2 regions of the Caproiciproducens galactitolivorans genome follow, and region 1 is predicted to be linked to the other one. Evidence: riboswitches for the same ligand, from Rfam matches in the RefSeq annotation. Region 1 holds a riboswitch; the other holds the start of a gene.
The links. Region 1 has a riboswitch for FMN ahead of ribD (bifunctional diaminohydroxyphosphoribosylaminopyrimidine deaminase/5-amino-6-(5-phosphoribosylamino)uracil reductase RibD). Riboswitches for the same ligand answer to the same signal wherever they lie in the genome.
Positions count from the first base shown of each region.

Region 2: another riboswitch for FMN. It lies ahead of P9B68_RS00170 (ECF transporter S component); the one in region 1 lies ahead of ribD (bifunctional diaminohydroxyphosphoribosylaminopyrimidine deaminase/5-amino-6-(5-phosphoribosylamino)uracil reductase RibD).

Region 1 is NZ_JAJUFJ010000004.1:47,836-51,225, forward strand. Features, by position in the region: gene P9B68_RS04630 (riboflavin synthase) at 1-59, opposite strand, end outside; gene ribD (bifunctional diaminohydroxyphosphoribosylaminopyrimidine deaminase/5-amino-6-(5-phosphoribosylamino)uracil reductase RibD) at 44-1,165, opposite strand; FMN riboswitch at 1,267-1,380, opposite strand; gene pfkA (6-phosphofructokinase) at 1,495-2,463, opposite strand; gene P9B68_RS04645 (DNA polymerase III subunit alpha) at 2,566-3,390, opposite strand, start outside.
Region 2 is NZ_JAJUFJ010000001.1:42,173-45,562, reverse strand. Features, by position in the region: gene metK (methionine adenosyltransferase) at 1-1,026, opposite strand, end outside; SAM riboswitch class I at 1,104-1,200, opposite strand; gene P9B68_RS00170 (ECF transporter S component) at 1,279-1,848, opposite strand; FMN riboswitch at 1,924-2,053, opposite strand; gene P9B68_RS00165 (CapA family protein) at 2,094-3,326, opposite strand.

The DNA of each region.
Region 1 (3,390 bases):
TGAGCCGACTTGTTCAGCGCCTCAACAGTTCCCATTTCTTCAATCAATCCTGTGAACATGGCGCTTCCTCCCCGGTTCCAAGGTAACCTTCGATCATAATGCCGCGGCCAAAAAATTGCGTGCACAGATTTCGCAGGCGATATGCATCTTTTAAGGAAGCAACCCCTCTACCGCCAACCGCTGTTTTCGCGGTATCCCCGCCGATTAGAATTGGTCCGATAAAAAAATTCACTTTGTCGACAATTCCCTGGCGAAGCGCGGATTCGTTCAACGTGCTTCCGCCCTCCAGCAGAACACTATCCAGGCCTTCCTCTCCCAGCTTTTTCATCAGAAAAGCCAAATCCACCCCGTTTCCCGTTTGGGGCATGCAGATAACCTTTGCGCCCATTCGCTCCAGCTCCCTTATTTTCTTATCCTGTGCTTTTTCCGTTACGGCGACAATTGCAGGCGCGTCCGAATCCACATTCAACACCTTTGCGGAGAGCGGGATTCTTGCGCTGCTGTCCACAATGACTCTTACCGCATCTTTTCCCTTTTTATCGGGAAGGCGTGTGGTAAGCTGCGGGTCGTCGGATAGAACGGTTCCGATTCCCGTCATTACGCAGGCCACCCGGTGCCGAAGCAAATGCACCTGTCTGCGTGCGCATTCCCCTGTAATCCATTGGGAATCGCCAGTTCGGGTTGCAATCTTTCCATCCAGCGACATCGCTGCTTTCAGAATGCAGAAAGGCTTTCCGGTTGTTATGTATTTAAAAAAGATTTCATTCAACTTCCGGCTCTCTTTTTCCAGCACGCCCGTAATAACCTCCACCCCATTTTCCCGAAGCATGGCAATCCCCCTGCCGGATACCAGCGGATTCGGATCCTCCGCCGCGACGATTACCCGCTTAATGCCTTTTTCCAGAATCGTCTGCGCACAGGGAGGCGTTTTCCCGTAATGGGAGCAGGGCTCCAAAGTAACATACAGATCCGCTCCGCTTACCTCTTCCGTGGCGTGCAGGATAGCATTTATTTCCGCGTGGTTTGCCCCGTAAGCTTCATGGTATCCCTCGCCGATGATCCGGTCGTCCCGAACAAGGACCGCACCGACAAGCGGATTCGGGTTTGTGTAGCCTGCGCCCCGCTTTGCAAGGCGCAGCGCCCTGTGCATATATTTGATATCCATTCTTTCCTCCTTTCTCGGCATAAAGAAAGCCCTGAGAATAAATTCTCAGGGCGAATCATGCAAGAAAAACAGCCTGGCAAACTGCCAATGCTTTTCGCGCTTTCAATCTTCTTCCATCCAGACTGTACTGTCGGCCTCGGAGTTTCACCGAATCTGCCTTACGGCTCGCGGGCTTTACCGCCGGTAGGGAATTTCACCCTGCCCTGAAGATTTATTCTTTTTATTTTATTTGTTAACAAAATAACACAATTGAAGGAAAATGTCAATAGTTAATGAAAACTCAAAATAAAAAAGGAGCCCCAGAAAAGGGACCCCTTTATTATATAGAATTATATGGAAACCCGATGAGCGATATCATAAAGCTGCTTGTCAAATGTGCGGGTCATATTCAGAGCCTCGTTAAGATCAACGTCCGTAATCTTACCATCGTGCATAACGACAACGCGGTTGCCCTTTCCGCGGTAAAGCAGATCTGCCGCATAGTATCCCATTACCGTGCCGACAACACGATCCCTCAGCGTCGGCGAACCACCGCGCTGCACATGTCCAAGGACGGTCGCCCTGGTCTCGATACCGGTTTTGGCTTCTATATCTTTTGCTAGCTTGTCTACACCGCCTACGCCCTCGGCAACGACAATAATGAAATGCTTTTTGCCGGTTTTCTGCGTAAACATCATACGGTCGATGATATCCCTTTGGAAGTCAAAGGGAACTTCCGGTACCAAAATGCTCGTGGCGCCTACGGCAATTCCGGTCTGCAAGGCCAGGTCACCGCAGCGTCTGCCCATAACCTCCACAACACTACAGCGGTCGTGGGATTCGGTTGTATCACGCAGACGGTCAACCATTTCCACAGCCGTGTTCATAGCGGTGTCGAAGCCGATTGTATATTCTGTTGAGGCAATATCGTTATCAATGGTTCCCGGAACGCACACGCAGGGAATCCCCGCTTTGGTTAAGTCCCTTGCCCCGCGGAAAGAACCGTCCCCGCCGATGACGACAACCCCCTCAATGCCCATGTCGCGGCAATTATCCGCAGCTTCCTTTACGCCCTCCGGCGTATTAAACTCCGGGCTGCGTGCGGTAAACAGCGCTGTGCCGCCGTCATTGATAATATCAGAAACACTACGCAGATTCATTTCAAACACATCACGATTCAAAAGGCCGTTGTATCCTCTGCGGACTCCCATTACCCGCATACCGGATGAAATCCCCGTCCTCGTAACGGCGCGTACGGCTGCGTTCATTCCGGGTGCGTCGCCGCCACTCGTCAAAACAGCAATCGTTTTCGTATTCATACTTGTACCCCCTAATTTTGCTTTACTCTCACCATAGATTATAGTCTATTCTGTCGTACGGAATCAACCGCAAAATATGGATAAAAGTATCACCTATATGGATTATTGTTGCATTTGTTCAATATAAGCCACATTCTTGTCTCCCAAAAGTTTTTTTAATTCTCGAATCAATATATCATTCACGCTTACAAACATTGACAAGGGGGCGCGCATAAGCTTTTTGGAATCAACAAAATAGATATAAAGCGGCGTGCTACCGTCAAAAATTGCCAAATATTTCTTTGCCCGGTTATACTGTTCGGAATTTTCGCCGGGCACCTTAATATACAGCCCTGGGCGCGCGGATTTTCCGGACCGGGCGGCTTTCTTTTTCCCGGCGGGCGGCGGGGCGGGACCAACCGATTCGCAAATCAATTTTGCATCCTCGTCCTCGCGCATACTGATCCTGCCAAAAATCTTTACAATTTTCCCCTCGGCGATCCATTCCGCGAACTGCGAAAGGACTTTCGGGAAAACGAACACTTCCATCGACCCGTACATATCCTCTATTGTGACAAAGGCCATGGTACTGTTGTTTTTTGTAACCTTCATTTTCACACCGACAATAATCCCCAGAAGCGTAACGGTGTCACCGTCGTGAAAACGGCCGCCCTGCTCCCTTGCATCATCCAGAATTTCTCCGATCCGGACCGCATGAATTGTATCATAGGTATAAATATATTCTGCCATTGGATGGCCGGAAAGATACATACCGGCGGATTCTTTTTCCATAGCCAACTTGTCCGAAAGGCTATAATCTGGCATCGGCGCAATGGCATATTCGTGCTCATCGTTTTTTACGCTGTCGAAAAAGCCCATCTGCCCGTCCACATTGCGCTTTTTATCATCATCAAGATAATCCATAATGTTGGAAACGTTCGTAAGCAT
Region 2 (3,390 bases), on a different contig from region 1:
CACCTTGGAAACGGCAGCCGCGAGCTCATCGTCGCCGTACTTTGATGTTCCGAAGGTATCGACCATAATGGAGACCGGTCTGGCTACTCCGATCGCATAGGCAAGCTGAATTTCGCATTTCCTGGCTAAGCCGGCCGCAACCACGTTTTTCGCGGCATAGCGTGCAGCATAAGCCGCTGAACGGTCGACCTTCGTCGGATCCTTCCCGGAAAAAGCACCGCCGCCGTGTCTTCCATAGCCGCCGTAGGTATCAACGATAATTTTCCTTCCGGTCAGCCCGCTGTCGCCTACCGGCCCGCCGATTACAAAACGCCCGGTGGGGTTGACGAAGAATTTCGTTTTACTGTCAAGCCATTTATCGGGAATAATCGGCTTGATGACTTTTTCAATAATATCCCTTCGGATTTGCTCAAGCGAAACGTCCGGGTCATGCTGGGTAGATACAACAACGGTATCCACACGCACAGGCTCGTCCCCTTCATATTCAACCGTCACCTGCGTCTTGCCGTCGGGTCTTAAATACGAAAGGATTTTTTCTTTACGTACTTCACTCAGACACTTAGAAAGCTTGTGCGCAAGCGATATGGCTAGCGGCATCAATTCCGGCGTTTCATCGCAGGCATATCCGAACATCATTCCCTGGTCGCCCGCGCCAATTAAGTCGTTTTCATCGGTCGCGCCCTGCTTTGCTTCCAAAGACTGATTTACACCCATCGCAATATCGGGCGACTGAACGTCGATGGATGTAATAACGCCGCACGTATTCCCGTCAAATCCGTAATCCGGATTATCATAACCGATATCCTTTACAACCTGACGCGCGATCGAAGGGATATCCACATAGCATTCCGTGGAAATCTCCCCCATCACATGAATCACACCGGTTGTGGCGGTAACTTCGCAGGCTACATGAGCCTGTGGGTCCTGAGCAAGAATCTCATCCAGCACAGCGTCGGCAATCTGATCGCACAACTTATCCGGATGTCCTTCCGTAACCGATTCGGAAGTAAAAAAATGTCTTGACATAATCATATTCCTCCTATATTAACACTAGCCGGTAAAAAGAAAACACCGTTCGCAAAGTCCGAACGGTGTATATTATTACCTCATCTTTCGGCTTTACCGCAGGATTTGGCACCTTACACATTGTAGGTTGCCGGACATCATAGGGCCTGTTCCCTCCGTCACTCTTGATAAGGGGGCATATTTAGTTTTACAACAGGATTATAACATATACATGAATAATTGTAAAGAGCGGATTTGAAAGAAAACGATGGGTTAAGCGGCATTAAACATATTTTTATTTTTACTGATAAACGGAGTTAGTGCTTTAAAAATAACCCCCGCAATAATGCTGTTTAAGCCCGCTTTTATTAAATTGAAGGGGATAATACCCGGGAGCATAATCGCGTCAACTACCGCTTTCGGCGTCCCGAAAAAGTGTACCGTAAAAATATAGTTCATCGGAACCATGATAGCCGTCATTGCGAACGTACCCAATACCATACCGATGACCGCATGGGTAAATTTATTGCTGTGGTGATAGAATTGCCCGACCAAAACCACCAAGGCGCCAGAAGCAACAAAATGCATCAAAAGACCGACCCATCCATTTCCGCCAAACAAGAATGCCTGTATGACCGACACGACAAACAGAACTACGATGGAAGGAACCGTTCCGAAAAGCATGGCCGCAATTAAAATGGGCGCATCCGCCATGTCATACTCCAGGAAAGGAGCCGCTGGAATAAGCGGTATGCGAACAAACGCGACTAAAACAATGGAAACGGCCGCCAGCATACCCAGTTGAGCCATGAAAAGAATACTGTTTCTTTTGCTTGTCTTCATAAACCTCTCTCCTTTACATGCTGCCAACGAAAAAAAATCCCGCAGCAAAGCTACGGGACTAAATACGCAAATATGCGCGCTCTTCTTTCATCCGGACTATACCGTCGGCTTTGGAATCGAACCAAAATCAGCTTTCGCTCGCGGGCTTGTCGGCTTTCGCCGCTTTACCGCCGGTGGGGAATTTCACCCCGCCCCGAAGACAGCTATTTTATTTGCTATTATTATAGCATTCCGTTAGTTTTTTGTCAATCCTTTTGTAAATACTCTTTTGGGATATTTCTATCGAGAACGGATTGAATATAGCGCAGACTAAAAGCTGGCGTATATTTCCTCACCCCATGGGCGGAAGCAAGGGCATCCGTATACTGATTAAGAGGATAAATCGTAATATTGGCACAGCGTTTGCCATACTGCGTAACAATCGGCTTAAACTTCATACCGGTAAAAGTCGTTTTGTTTGTCGTAAAATCCTTTGTCATGGTCACCGTTAAAAGGCCGCTGATCATGTTATCGCCCTTTTGCTGTGCCGAAACCAAATTGCCCAAAGCAAACACAACCGGACATTTTGTTCCGTCCTTCCTTGTTAAAACAGTCAGCTTTTGAATCACATGGGGATGATTGCCGAAAATGATATCCGCACCCCAGTCCACCATGTTCTGAGCGAGTGTTTTTTGCTTATCCGTCAGGGTATACGTATTTTCCGTACCCCAATGAACGGAAATAACCACAACATCCGCCATTGATTTCGCCTTTTTAATGAGGCGCTCGATCAAGGCAGTATTATTTGCATAAATGAGCCTGTATTTTGAATTTTTCGGCAAATAAAGGCCGTTTGTCATTTCGGTTATCCCAATATGGGCAGTTTTAATTCCTTTTGCTTCCACGATACGGATATTTTCCAGGTCTTCATCGCTGCGATAAGCTCCGACCACTTTTACGGATGGCTGGGTTGCCCAATAATCAAGAGTTGCCGCGACCCCTTTTTCCCCTTTGTCCAGCACGTGATTATTCGCGTGATTGATTACATCAAACCCTAAACTTACCAGCTCGTCACCCATCTGGGCAGGTGAATTAAACAAAGGATAACCCGACAGCGGGGCTATTTTGCCTGCTAGCGGCGTTTCCTGATTAATTACCGCAATATCCGCTTTTTTGATATCGCCTGCGATGCGTGCGTAAACCGGTTGAAAATTATAGCCCTTTCCGCCTGCGCGGGCATTCGCCTGCTTATAGATCACATCATGAATTAAATTGTCGCCCGCCCCCAGAATGGTGATTGAAACCGGTTTTTTCTCCGGCAGGGACGGGGCGACCGACGAAACGGACGACAATGCTGAAGACGACAGGGAAACTGCTTTTGCATTATTCTGCCTCGTAGTCTCAAGGAAAAAGAGAAATCCCGTCATACATACGGCAACAACGAAAACACCGATTGTCACTTTAATCAGCTGATGGGACGGATTGTTTTTTTTCTCCATATCAAAACCCCTATCAAAAAGATAGGTATAGTATAGCATGAAACAGAAAAAAAGAACAGATCCT